DNA from 3 places in the Pseudoalteromonas sp. 120-MNA-CIBAN-0494 genome. Region 2 is predicted to be linked to each of the others. Evidence: predicted binding sites of a transcription regulator. Region 2 holds the regulator's gene; each other region holds the start of a gene.

Evidence for each region. Region 2 encodes LexA, which represses DNA repair genes until DNA is damaged. Its sites were predicted from a motif close to TACTGTATNNNNATACAGTA; they were not measured.
Region 1: a site for LexA is predicted at 2,432-2,451, ahead of ruvC (crossover junction endodeoxyribonuclease RuvC). Genes of this name have one in related genera too.
Region 3: a site for LexA is predicted at 1,904-1,923, ahead of AAEY55_RS12490 (DNA topoisomerase III). Genes of this name have one in related genera too.

What each region holds. Positions count from the first base shown of each region.
Region 1 covers NZ_JBEOOE010000029.1:6,134-10,917, forward strand. The annotation lists gene ruvB (Holliday junction branch migration DNA helicase RuvB) at 223-1,230, opposite strand; gene ruvA (Holliday junction branch migration protein RuvA) at 1,238-1,855, opposite strand; gene ruvC (crossover junction endodeoxyribonuclease RuvC) at 1,858-2,382, opposite strand; gene AAEY55_RS14580 (FtsX-like permease family protein) at 2,512-4,784, opposite strand, start outside.
Region 2 covers NZ_JBEOOE010000005.1:19,493-24,276, forward strand. The annotation lists gene ctaD (cytochrome c oxidase subunit I) at 1-618, opposite strand, end outside; gene coxB (cytochrome c oxidase subunit II) at 618-1,760, opposite strand; gene lexA (transcriptional repressor LexA) at 2,234-2,851, opposite strand; gene AAEY55_RS05445 (SRPBCC family protein) at 3,131-3,583, shown strand; gene AAEY55_RS05450 (PaaI family thioesterase) at 3,682-4,125, shown strand; gene AAEY55_RS05455 (hypothetical protein) at 4,128-4,508, opposite strand; gene AAEY55_RS05460 (chaperone modulator CbpM) at 4,761-4,784, opposite strand, start outside.
Region 3 covers NZ_JBEOOE010000020.1:55,299-60,082, forward strand. The annotation lists gene pomA (flagellar motor protein PomA) at 44-811, shown strand; gene AAEY55_RS12485 (flagellar motor protein MotB) at 814-1,734, shown strand; gene AAEY55_RS12490 (DNA topoisomerase III) at 1,937-3,877, shown strand; gene AAEY55_RS12495 (amidohydrolase) at 3,903-4,784, opposite strand, start outside.

The DNA.
Region 1 (4,784 bases), on a different contig from region 2:
CAGGCACAATAACCTTGATTGACTTAACGCATCGTGAATTATTGCTAAATTTAAGTACGCATACCAACCACATTAAAACTCACCAAGTATAGCGCCAATAACATGCCTATAGAATGAATATAACGGCAGCGCAAAGCAACATAAAACACGGCTAAGCATAAACTAAAAAGCCATTGCAATTAATTAATCGCAATGGCTTTTTAAATTGGGTAAAGCTTTTTATTAGTCTTGCTTTGGTAGTAAACCAAAGTGATGATATGCGTTGTCTGACACTATTCGTCCACGGGGTGTACGCTGAATAAAGCCCTGTTGAATTAAAAAGGGTTCTATTACATCTTCAATAGTCTCTTTTTCCTCGCCAATAGCTGCAGCTATATTGTCGAGCCCAACTGGGCCGCCCATAAATTTTTCTATAATGGCGAGTAAGTACTTACGATCCATATAATCAAAACCGCTTTTATCTACATCTATCATATTAAGTGCCAGCTCTGCCACTTCGGCGTTTACCGTACCGTCTGACTTTACTTGGGTGTAGTCACGCACTCGGCGTAGTAATCTATTGGCAATACGGGGGGTACCGCGTGAGCGTTTAGCAATTTCAACTGCACCCTCGTCGCACATTTCTAAATCAAGAAAATGCGCCGATCGCCCTACTATGTACGATAAGTCTTCTACTGAATAAAACTCTAAGCGCTGCACAATACCAAAGCGGTCACGCAGTGGCGAGGTTAACGAACCCGCGCGAGTCGTTGCGCCAATAAGCGTAAACGAGGGTAAATCTAATTTTATCGAGCGTGCTGCTGGGCCTTCACCTATCATAATATCAAGTTGGTAGTCTTCCATTGCTGGGTAGAGTATTTCTTCAACTTGTGGGCTTAACCTGTGTATTTCATCAATAAATAATACATCACCTTCTTCAAGGTTGGTTAGCAATGCGGCTAAATCACCGGCTTTTTCGAGCACTGGCCCTGAGGTTGCCTTTATATTTACCTGCAGCTCGTTGGCAACAATATTAGCTAATGTAGTTTTACCCAAACCTGGTGGGCCAAAAATAAGCAGGTGATCGAGTGCTTCGCCTCGGCTACGGGCCGCTTCAATAAAAATTTCCATTTGCTGTTTAACATGCGGTTGACCACGGTAATCGGCGAGTAGTTTTGGCCTAATTGCACGGTCTATAGAGTCTTCGTTGGGTTTTTCAGTCGCGTCAATTAAGCGATCAGCTTCGATCATAGGTTACTCACAGCATTGATTTTAAAGATTCTTTAATAAGAACCTCAGTAGACATATCGGGTTTACTTACTGATTTTACTGCTTTTTGCGCTTGTGGCAATTTATAACCTAGCGACACCAAAGCCGACACAGCATCATCGGCGGCATTATTAGCAATTGTTGCGTCGCTAAACGGCTCAATAACCGCACTGTCGCTGAAAGGGGTGAATAAATCGTTGCCCCAATTTTTTAATCTGTCTTTCATTTCGAGTACTAGCCGCTCGGCGGTTTTTTTACCTACACCGGGTAATTTAACTAAGCTTGTGGAGTCTTCGTTATTTACACAGCTTACAAATTGCTGCGCCGACATACCCGACAAAATAGCTAAACCTAGCTTTGGCCCTACGCCATTGGCCTTTAATAACTCTCTAAATAAGGCACGCTCTACTTTGTTGTTAAAGCCAAACAATAGTTGTGCATCTTCGCGTACTACAAAATGAGTATAAACAATGGCATTTTCGCCAACTTTAGGTAAGTCATAAAAGCAGGTCATTGGCATTTGCACTTCGTAGCCAACACCACTTACCTCTAATAATATTTCGGGAGGTTGTTTTTCTACTAAAATACCATTTAAGCGACCAATCATAGTTATTTCCTTAAACGTCCTCTAACGGTTTTGCTTGCGCTACCCGCTAGTTTTATTAAATTTTGTTCTGAGTGCGCATGGCAAATAGCAATAGCCAGTGCATCGGCGGCATCAGCTTGTGGCGTACCAGGTAGTTTTAAAATGTTTTTAACCATATGCTGTACTTGAGTTTTATCGGCGCCACCATTGCCTACTACGGCTTGTTTTATTTGCCTTGCTGAGTATTCAAATACTGGTAAGTCGGCCATTGCAGCGCCTACAATAGCAGCACCACGTGCTTGGCCTAGCTTTAAGGCTGAGTCGGGATTGTGCGCCATAAACACTTTTTCTATCGCGAAGGTTTCTGGCGAAAACTGCTCTATAAGCTGGGTAATGCCTTGGTAAATCATTTTAAGTCTTATATGAAACTCATGATCCGCTAATTTAATGCAACCACTGCCTAAATAAGTGAATTTAGACCCCTGATGCGCTACAACACCGTAGCCAGTTAAGCGTGAGCCTGGATCAATCCCTAAAATTATGGCCAAAAAGCACTCTCATTATTGTTATTCGTTAATTAGGCTAATAATGCCAGAGCACTGTATAAATTACCAGTAACAATAAAACAAAAACGCCCACTTAAGTGGGCGTTTTCCTTTTGCTTAAATATTGGCAACTTAACCTAACGCACGCACCAGCCCTTGGGTGTTTTGCTTAAGTGTGCGAGCAATCATAAAATAGCCTAACCCCGCTACAAACACTCCACCTGCCACCGGTCCTATTATCCAAATATGTGGATGTAATTTACCCGCCAGATCAAATAACTGCTGCTGTACAACTAATAGTGCAATATCACTAAAAAAAGCGGCAACTAAGCCGGCCAAACCACCAAGCAATAAAAACTCATATAAAGTAGCGTTTTTAATAAGCCGGCTTTTTGCACCAAGTGTGCGCAGTATTACAATTTCTTGCATGCGCTCGCCTAAGCTTGCTTGCACTTGCGATATTAATACCAGTGCACCACACAACACCACAATAGTAAGTACAAAGCCAATTGCAAGTGACACTTGCTCTATGGTTGATTGTATTTGTTTAACAAAGTTACCTACATCTATGGCGGTAACCGTTGGGTAGCTGCGCAGCAATTGACTAAAGTCGCGTTTTTGATCAGGCTCAATACGTACCGACGAAATATACGTTGCCGGAAAGTCTTTGAGCACATCAGGGCTTAAAATAATAAAAAAGTTTGGCTTAAGGGTGGCCCAGTTTACTTTACGCACACTGGTAATTTTAGCGTCAAACGACTGCGCACCAATTAAAAACGTTAACGTGTCGCCAAGTTCAACATCTAAACGCTCAAGCATAGACTCCTCAATAGATGCCTCTGCTAATGTGTTTTCATTAAACCACTGCCCTTGCACTATTTCGTTTTGCGCTGGCGGCGTTTCAAGCCAGGTTAAATTTAGCTCGCGACCAATACCAGCGCGTGCCTCTTCATCTTTTTTCTCGTTGTCTTGCAATGATACTTCTCGCGCTACCAGCTCGCCATTTACCGCATTTACCCGGCCACGAATGGTGGGATAAAACTCCGATACCTGAATGTTTTTTTGTGCCAAATAAGTATTAATTGGCTCAAGTTCGTTTTGGGTAATATTGACTAAAAATGCATTGGGAGCATCGTCTGGTAACTGCGACTGCCAATCGGCTATCATGTCGTTTTTAAGTACCACTAAAAATAGTAATAGCTTAATAGCGAGGGAAAAGCTGATCAGCTGGACTGCATTCACATTTGCACGCTTTTGAATTGACGCAATTGCCAGCGACCAACTATTACCCGGCTTTAAGCCCAATTTACGGCCACCACCAAATATAACTTTAGACACCAAAAACAACACGCCAATTAAAGTAAGGGTTGAGGCAAACAAAATCAGAGTAATTTTTATATTATTGCTAAATAGCCACATGAGTAAAAACACGGTAAACGCACTCATAGCTAAGTGCACCCGGCTAACCGCTAGTTTATCGCCTAAGTTACGACGCAGCACTCGCAATGGCGGAATATCAAATAAATCAAATAAGGGCTTGATAGAAAACATCACAGCACAAATTACACCTGTACTAATTGCCACTAACCACGGCTTAAAACCCGCCATTGGCAAAGTTGTACCCATGCTTTTTGCTAAATAATGTGTCGCAATTTCTTGTAAACCATAGCCAATTAATAAACCCACAGTGACCGCCATTAAACACACCATTAATAAATGTGTAAGGTAAATTTTGCGGATCATTGCCCGGCTACCACCTAAGGTTTTCATCATAGCAACTGGGTCGTATTGGCGTTCACAATAACGCTTTGCAGACACCGCAATTGCCACTGCGGCTAAAATAATGCCCAGCAAACCTGCTAGCAACAAAAAACTTTCTGCACGGTTTAAACTATTAGATATTGGCGATTGGCGATCTTTTACGCCATACCATTGCTGGTTTTCTTTTAACTGCGGTTTTAGCCAATCGTAAAAACTATTTATATCGCTTTCATCGCCGGCATAAAGCTGACGATAAAACACTCGGCTACCCGGTTGTATTACTTCTGTTTTTTCCACGTCGTTAATGTTTATAAGCACCCTGCGGCTACTCGAAAACACATTAAAAGGCGCGTCGGGCTCTTCTACAATTACTTTTTCAACGTTAAATAATGCAGCACCTAGCTCTACTACATCGCCTATATCTATATTTAAACTATAAAATACCGACTCGCTAAGCCACACATTGCCAAGTGTTGGTCCGCCGTTAGCAACTTCGGTTTCTCCATTTAGGCTCGACTTAACCTTAAGTTGCCCCTTTAACGGGTAACCACTTGAAGCCGCTTTTACCGAACTAAATTGCATTTCATCGTTGGCAAATAACATGGTGTCGAAGTAAAGCATTTGTGCGGTTTTTAAATTTTGTT
Region 2 (4,784 bases):
CCAAGTCCATACAAACATAGGGACCTTCATCCAAGTCATGCCTGGGGCACGCAAGTTAACTATGGTTACAATTACATTAATTGCCCCCATAATGGAGCTAATACCCATAATATGCACAGCAAATACAAACATGGCGGTATTGTCATTACTGTAGGTTGTGGACAGCGGCGCATAAAAAGTCCAACCAAACGCAGGACCGCCACCGGGCATTAATAGCGATGATAATAAAATTAAAAACGCGAATGGTAAAATCCAAAAACTCCAGTTATTCATTCGGGGTAAGGCCATATCAGGCGCGCCAATCATTAATGGCACCATCCAGTTAGCTAAGCCAGTAAAGGCCGGCATAACGGCACCAAATACCATAATCAACCCATGAACCGTGGTCATTTGATTAAAAAAGTGAGGATCGACTAATTGCAATCCTGGCTGAAATAACTCAGCGCGGATCACCATAGCCATAGCACCACCAATAAAAAACATAGTTAGCGAAAAAATTAAGTACAAGCTACCTATATCTTTATGATTTGTGGTATATAACCAGCGCTTAAAGCCTTTAGCAGGATGATGAGCGTGGTGAGCTTCATTAATGTCAGGTTGTTCTACTATGCTACTCATTAGTTCGCCTCCCCATCGGCATCAAGTGCTGCCTGTATTTCACTTGGTTGAATTACATCACCGGTATCATTACCCCATGCATTACGCTTATAAGTAATTACCGCTGCTAATTGCTTTATAGAGAGCTGTTTAGCAAAGGCTTGCATGGCTGTGCCGGGGCTTCCGTGAATAACAATATCAATGTGGTCTTTTATATCGCCAAGCACTATCGGGCTGCCTTTAAGTGCAGGAAAAACGCCTGGCAAACCTAACCCTGTGGGCTGATGACATGCAGCACAATTGGCCATATACACTTGCTCACCCAAAGTCATTAATTCTTCTTTAGGGAGTGTTTGGTCAAGTAATGCAGCATCTGCTGCTGCTGCTTTTTGCTTTGCTTGTTTAGCATCTGCTAGCCAAACTTTAAAATCGGCCTCTGACTTAGCCTCTACTACCACTGGCATAAAGCCATGATCTTTACCGCATAGCTCAGCACACTGACCGCGATAAATACCGACTTCGTTTATGTTGGTCCACGTTTCGTTAATAAACCCCGGGTTTGCATCTTTTTTAATAGCAAAATCGGGCACCCACCAAGAATGAATAACATCGTCGGAGGTCATTAAAAAGCGTACTTTTTTATTGATCGGTAATACCAGAGGCTTATCTACCTCAAGTAAATAGTTGGGGTTTTTATCGGCTAGGTTAGCAATTTCATTTTGCGGTGTGGCAAGTATTGAGTAAAACTCAACATCTTCCCCCATATATTCGTAATGCCATTTCCATTGTGAACCAGTTACTTTAATAGTGATATCCGCTTTACTGGCATCTTCCATCGCTATTAATGTTTTAGTTGCGGGGACTGCCATTGCTATTAAAATAACAAATGGAATTGCTGTCCAGAGTATTTCTACTTTGGTACTTTCGTGAAATTGAGCAGCAACTGCTCCTTTAGATTTACGATGATGAATAAGTGCCCAAAACATAACGGCAAATACAATCACGCCTATTACACAGCATATTAAAAATATGGTCATGTGTAGTTGATAAACATTATTACTTATATCGGTTACGCCTTTGCGCATATTATATTGGCTATTTGCCAATGCTAACTGCGGAAAAACAAACAATATAAGCCACAAGGTAGAGCTCAATTTACCCATGTGACAGCTCCTTTAATACTGTTGCGAGTGCAAAACAAAAAGACATAAGCTTTAAATGCCAATTTGTTATTTTTTATTTTTGTATTGCTGCCGGATATATAAATATATTTTCTCAAAACTAAAGCTGTGAGTTATTGTTAGTCCAGCCCATTAACAATTAGTTAATAATTGAACAACTAGCAAGTTTTAGTTTGAAAAATAATCAAATAATATTAGGGGATTAGCGTAAATATGGGATTTATTTAATTTTGTTCTAAGCAGGAAGTGAGCAACAGCAAGGGTTACAAATAAAAAGACAGCGATAACGAGTATTAAATACTTAAATGATAAAAAACATAAACTTAATATAATTTTTTCATTGCAGCGGAATTTTCACAAAAAAAAGGCAAAAAAAAGCGCACTAAAAAGTGCGCATTAATTATCTGAGCTATTAAATTATGCCGATATTTTACATAGCTATAACAGCTTAATTGTCACATCCAGTCAGCATTACGAATAACCCCAACAGCTAAGCCTTCAATATTAAAAGATTCGTTTTCAAGATCCACTTCTATCGACGAAAATTCTTTATTTTCAGCATGCAATAATACTTTTTTGCCTGCTTTTTCTAAGCGTTTTACCGTTACATCGTCATCAACGCGGGCAACAATAACTTGGCCATTTTCGGCAACTTGAGTGCGATGAACAGCCAGTAAATCACCATCCATAATACCAATATCTCGCATGCTCATACCATTTACACGCAATAAAAAATCGGCAGCGGGTTTAAACATTAACGGGTCAATTTTACAATGGCTCTCAACATGTTGTTGCGCCAAAATAGGTTCGCCGGCAGCTACACGGCCTATTAACGGTAAACCAAGTTGTTCTGGTTCATCTTCTTCAATAAGTTGAATACCACGGCTAGCGCCTGGTTTCATTTTAATAGCGCCTTTTTTAGCCAGCGCTTTTAAATGCTCTTCTGCTGCATTAGCACTTTTAAAGCCTAATGTTTGTGCAATTTCTGCGCGTGTAGGAGGCATACCAGTGTCTTTAATAAACACTTTAATAAGTTCGAGTATTTGCGCTTGGCGGTTAGTTAATGGTCGCATACAACTGGTTTTCCATACAGTACATTTAACTGTGAGTATATACAGTTATCTGAAAATCGCAAATTTAAATTACTCCTCGCCTTTGCTGCCAAAGGTGGCATTGGTCTAAGCTTAAAATTACCAAGTAAATTACAGATAAAATTACGCAGATCACGATAGTGTTAGTTTTACGTTACATTAATTACATAACTACTAAGTTGTTGCTGTTATTAAAAATTAGTTAACTATCGTTTTTGTAATGGGCCTTAACTTCATCAATGTGAATTAACGGAGAGTGTTATGAATATCACTGTAGCGGTAATAATTAACGGTCCTAAACGTAAAGTATGGGCGGCAATAACTGACATCGAAAACAGTGCCAATATGCTGTCTGGCATTATTGATGTAAAAATAATCGAGAAGCCACCACAAGGGCTAGTGGGCCTAAAATGGTTAGAAACACGAAAAATTTTTGGCAAAGCAGCCTCAGAAACCATGTGGATCACCGAAGCTGTTACTAATGAATACTATTGCACTCGCGCAGAAAATGGCGGGGCAGTTTATACCACTAAGCTGTCACTTACCGCCGCCGAACCTAGCACCTGTTTAACCATGACTTTTTCTGATAGCTCTGAGTCTATTTGGGTAAAAATGATCTCTGCAGTGATAGGGTTTTTTCTTAAAAGTTCGATGCGTAAAATGCTAAAAAAAGATCTCGATGAAATTAAGCACTATGTAGAAAGCAAAAAGTAGCACTGTATTACCATGCAGTAGCTGCACTAATTTGGCTATCATATCGCCATGAAAAATCGTATTATCGGTTATCGTTTTCAACCTTTAAAGGAGTAACAATGAGTATTTGGCATCAACCTATTACTTTAGCGTTTTGTAAGCAGTTAGACCAAGGCATAAATGGCCAAGGTACACTGATGAAAACCATGGGGATTGAAATAACTGAAATTGGTGATGATTACTTAGTTGCCACTATGCCAGCAATTCCTGCGCACCATAACCCTATAGGCATGGTGCATGGCGGAGCAAACGTGGTTTTAGCCGAAAGTGTTGCCAGCTACGCGGCTAATTTTGTGGTCGACTTCACTAAATTTTATTGTGTAGGGCAAGAGATCAGTGCCAGCCATTTAAAAGCCTCGCGTAATGGCACCTTAACCGCCACCGCAAAAGCGTTTCATATTGGCAAACGTAGCTCAGTATGGGAAATAAAAATAACGAATAGTCGCGGCGAGCTTTGCTGCGTATCAAAAATGACCGCAGCTGTTGTAGAGCGCAAAGGCTAACGCTATTTTTCTAGCGGGTAAATAGTAATTTCCATGCCTGCACCAATTGCCGATATACGTAATAATGTATCGGCGTGCAGCGCTTGGTTAAAACACTTTGGCGAAGTGCCCGATTCAAAACCAATATCAAAGGTACGGCGCGAACAACTCAACCATTGCTTAAGTGCAGCCCGCGAGCATGACTCTACTAACTCACATAAGTGGTTAATTGCTTTATCCGGTGAAGATATTTCGCCTGTTACTTCTATACGCGCTAACTGACGGTATTCGTCTTTATCATAATGTAAAATAGTGGCGATTTTTTTTAGGTCAGCTACAAGCACGCTAATATCTTGCTTTGACTCAAGCTCTAGGTCTACATTTAAAAATTGAATTTCCGACATTGTCTGCTGTTTATCCTCTAATTAGTTCGCTGTAAACTTTAACGCAGTTTTACGCTTATACCAAATCAACTCTGCAATATTCACCTTTTTTATCTGAATAGTCGGCTATTTTTACGCATTTATTGACGCTTTACTTACTCTTATTTCACGAATAAAAAATATTTAAGCACCAAAAGCTCACTATTATAAAAGTGCTGAGCTAGCTCCATAAAAATAGCTAGCTACTCGCATTTAAAATTTAACCACTATTTTTTATTCTAAATGTTTAAATCGACT
Region 3 (4,784 bases), on a different contig from region 2:
TAACAAACGTTTGCATATAAAAGCAAAAACCTTTGGAGGGAATGTGGATTTAGCAACCATTATTGGGATCCTTGGCGCAATTGGCTTAATTGTCATGTCCATGTTTATGAGTAGTAGCGGTGAAATGGCTATGTTTTACAACACGCCCTCTGTTGTAATCGTATTTGGCGGTTCATTATTTATCGTTTTATCAAACTTTACTATGTCACAGTTTTTTGGCATAGGTAAGGTGGTTACCAAAGCGTTTATGTTTAAGCTTGAGTCGCCAGAAGAGTTAATCGAAAAAGCAGTTGAACTTGCAGATTCAGCACGTAAAGGCGGGTTTTTAGCACTTGAAGAGGCAGAAATACCGAATCCATTTATGCGCAAAGGCGTTGACATGCTAGTAGATGGCCACGACGCAGACGTAGTGCGGGCCACACTGCAAAAAGATATTTCATTAACTACAGCACGGCATGAGTCGGGTGCTACTTTATTTAAATCTTTGGGTGATATAGCCCCAGCAATGGGAATGATAGGCACTTTAATAGGCTTAGTTGCGATGTTATCTAATATGGATGATCCTAAAGCAATTGGTCCGGCTATGGCGGTGGCATTGTTAACCACATTATACGGCGCATTTTTAGCTAACGTAGTCGCTATTCCTATTCAAACAAAATTGGAGCTGCGTAAAGACGAAGAGGCAATGAATCAACGTTTAATTTTAGATGCGGTTTTAGGTATTCAAGATGGTCAAAATCCAAAAGTAATAGAAGGTATTTTGAAAAACTATCTTGCTGAATCAAAACGTAAAGTAAACACTGAGGATTAACTATGTCTGATCAAGAGTGCAAGTGCCCACCCCCAGGTTTACCTGCGTGGATGGGGACATTCGCAGATTTAATGTCGCTATTAATGTGCTTTTTTGTGCTCTTGCTTGCGTTTTCTGAAATGGATGTACTTAAATTTAAACAAATTGCCGGTTCGATGAAATTTGCATTTGGTGTACAAAATAAAATAGAAGTTAAAGATATTCCCAAAGGCACATCAGTTATTGCTATGGAGTTTACTCCGGGCAAGCCAGAGCCTACCCCAATTGAAACAATTCAACAGCAAACGGTAGAAATGACCCAGCAAATGTTAGAGTTTCAGGCAGGTGATGAAAGTTCAGCAGGCGGAAGGCAAGAGCAGCGGGGCGATAAACGTGGTGGCGAGTCGCGTAGTACTTCCAAAGAGCAAGCATCGGAGCAAGCAATTTCAGCGGCCGATCAACAGCAAACAAACGACTTAGTTAAAAAAATTGCCCAGCAATTAGAAAAACAAATAATTGATGGTGCCATAGAGCTTGAATCATTAGGGCAGCAAATAATTATTCGTATTCGCGAAAATGGCTCTTTCCCTTCGGGTAGTGCATTTTTACAACCTAAGTTTAAACCCATTATTCAAGAAATTGGCGTGCTATTAAAAGATGTGCCTGGAGAAATTACTGTGTCGGGGCATACCGACGATTTTCAGGTTTCAAACGAGTTATATATTAATAACTGGGATCTTTCATCTAAGCGTGCAGTTGCAGTAGCTAGTGAGCTGCAAAAAGTAGTTGGATTTGATAAAAATAGAATGATGGTAGTAGGGCGTGCTGAAACCCGGCCGTTAGTGCCAAATGACAGCAATGAAGATCGCCGTCGTAATCGTCGCGTTGAAATATCTATTTTACAAGGAAAAGCCAAAGAGTCTGATCCTATCGATGTAAGGTAGCAGTCATTTTATTAAAAACACACTTGGTTTAAGCAAACTAAGTGTAATTGATTTCAGGTGACTTTTAGTCAAAATTGACTAAAAGTCACCACCTCAGCCAAATACCTCAGAGTTGTTAAATAGTACGGTTTAATAAAAACATCCCACGCTGTGAATTGATATGCTAAACTACTGTGTATATAAACAGTAAAAGAGCTTGCTTATGAAACTCTATATTGCCGAAAAGCCGTCATTAGGGCGTGCTATTGCCGACGCGTTACCAAAACCGCACAAAAAGCACGATGGCTACATTGAAGTTGCAAATGGTGATTGCGTATCTTGGTGTATTGGTCATTTGCTCGAGCAAGCCGAGCCCGATGACTATGATGAGCGCTTTAAAAAGTGGCAGTTTGAGCACCTACCTATCATTCCTGAGCAGTGGCAATTAAAAGCAAAAACTAAAACTCGCAAGCAACTTACTGTGTTAAAAAAGCTAATCAAACAGGCTACAGCACTAGTGCATGCAGGTGATCCCGATAGAGAAGGGCAATTACTTGTCGATCAAGTTATTGAAGAAGCCAAAATAAGTAAAACTAAAAAGCAGCATATTCAACGCTTATTAATTAGTGATTTAAACTTAGCTGCAGTAAAAAAAGCATTAACGACTATGCGATCTAACCGTGAGTTTATTCCGTTGAGCGTTTCAGCCTTAGCGCGCTCTCGTGCTGATTGGTTGTTTGGTATGAATTTAACCCGCGCTTATACTTTAGCAGGGCAAAAAGCTGGGTTTGGTAACGTACTTTCTGTGGGACGAGTACAAACACCCATACTTGGCTTGGTGGTTAATAGAGATAATGACATAGCAAATTTCGTATCGAAGCCATTTTATGAAGTATTAGCCCACTTAGTCACCCCCGAAAAACAATCATTTAGTGCAAAATGGATACCCAGTAAGGCATGTGAGCCTTATCAAGACGAAGAAGGGCGAGTATTAAATAAAGCATTGGCTGAAAACGTAGCCTCGCGTATCACACAGCAAAATGCTGAGCTAACGGCGCTTGAACAAAAGCAAAAAAAACAAACTGCGCCACTGCCTTATAACTTATCTGCTTTGCAGATAGACGCGGCAAAAGCATTTGCTATGCCAGCGCAAAAGGTGCTGGATATATGCCAAACTCTTTATGAGCGTCATAAGTTAATTACCTACCCGCGTTCAGACAACCGCTACTTACCTAATGATCATCACCAAGATGCGTCTGCTATTTTAAAAGCTATAAGCACTAATGGCGGGCAAGGTGTTGAGTTAGTAAAAGCAGCTGATAGTAAAAAACGTAGTAAATGTTTTAACGATTCAAAAGTGGCTGCGCATCACGCCATTGTCCCTACGGCAAAACAGTTAAAGTCGGCAAGTTTAGGTAGCGATGAGACAAAGGTTTATCAATTAATATGTCGTCATTATTTAATACAGTTTTATCCCGACTATATTTACAACGAAACTAAAGCAGAGATAACTATTGCTGGCGGGTTATTTAAAGCAAATGCAAAGCAAGATGTAAGCTTGGGTTTTAAGGTGCTAATGGGTAAGTCTGAATTGAAAGATGAAGCCACGCTACCGCCTTTAACAAAAGACATGTTACTTTTTTGCTCGCAAGGGGAGGTTGTTGAAAAATATACCTCTCCGCCAGCGCACTTTAGTGATGCGACTTTACTTGCAGCCATGACAGGCATAAGCCGCTATGTACAAGATCCACAGATAAAAAAAGTACTTAAAGACACCGATGGCTTAGGCACAGAGGCAACGCGAGCGGGGATCATTGAATTATTATTTAAACGCCGTTTTTTAAAACGTGAAGGCAAATTAATTAAAGCAACCGAAACCGGGATTGCACTTATTAGCGTGCTGCCGCAAGGTTTAGTTCGCCCCGATTTAACCGCTAAATGGGAATCGAGCTTAGGTGATATTGCACAGCAAGTAATGAGCTATCAGCAATTTTTACAGCCTTTACTTGCCGACTTAAATAGTTTTGTACAACAAGCTGCAAATTGCGATAGCAATGTATTTGCAAAGCTGCCTAAAACTTCAGCTAAAAAGCGTTTTGTTAAACGTGGCCAAAAAACGCCTTATAAAAAGTCGAGTTATAAAAAAAGCTCTGTTACAGGTTAACTACAGAGCTATTATTTAAATAAAACTATTGATTAAACAAAGTTACCGCTGCATTACTCATGGCTTTAATGCCAGTTGGTAGTGCGACTTTATAGTCTGGGGCAAACTTACTTGAATGCAGTGAAGGTAATGTTTTGCCCGCTTTTATTGCACTTGCATATTTTGCTTGGTTAACGCCACCGAGCCAAAATAGTGTGATAGGAATATTTTCGTCAGTGCGGCCATATAAGCCAAAGTCTTCACCTGCCATTACAGGGAGGGTTTCAAGCACATTTTCATCACCAATAGCGCTGGCAATACTTTGACGCACAAGGTTGGTTTGTGCCGGATTGTTATATGTAGATGGAATTGACTCATCTTCATGTACTTGCACCTTAGGGTAGAGCGCTTCCTCAAGGCCTGCGCTTTGTGCAATACCGGCGGTAATGCGTTTAATTGCTGCAATTTGTGCATTTCTAATATCAGGGTTATAGCTGCCTAATGTAAGTTGTAACTTTACTTCATCAGAAATTACATTATGTTTTGAGCCACCATGAATAGATCCAACAGTAATAACTGATGGCTCTAATGGTGAAAGCTCACGACTCGTAATAGTTTGCAGTGCAAGCACAGTGCGCGCAGCAATAATAACCGGATCAATAGTGGTATGCGGATAAGCTCCATGTCCGCCTTTACCCTTTATAGTTATATCAACAGAATCGACGCTGGCCATAGTATATTCGTTTTTCATCGCAACTTTACCGGCAGGCACACTTGCACTTACATGTAGCGCAATTATGTGATCAGGTTTTGCATATTTACTAAATAAGCCTTCTTTTAGCATGGCTTTAGCGCCACCGCCTACTTCTTCTGCGGGTTGTGCCACCATCATTAGCGTGCCTTGCCATGCATTTTTTTGAGCTATTAG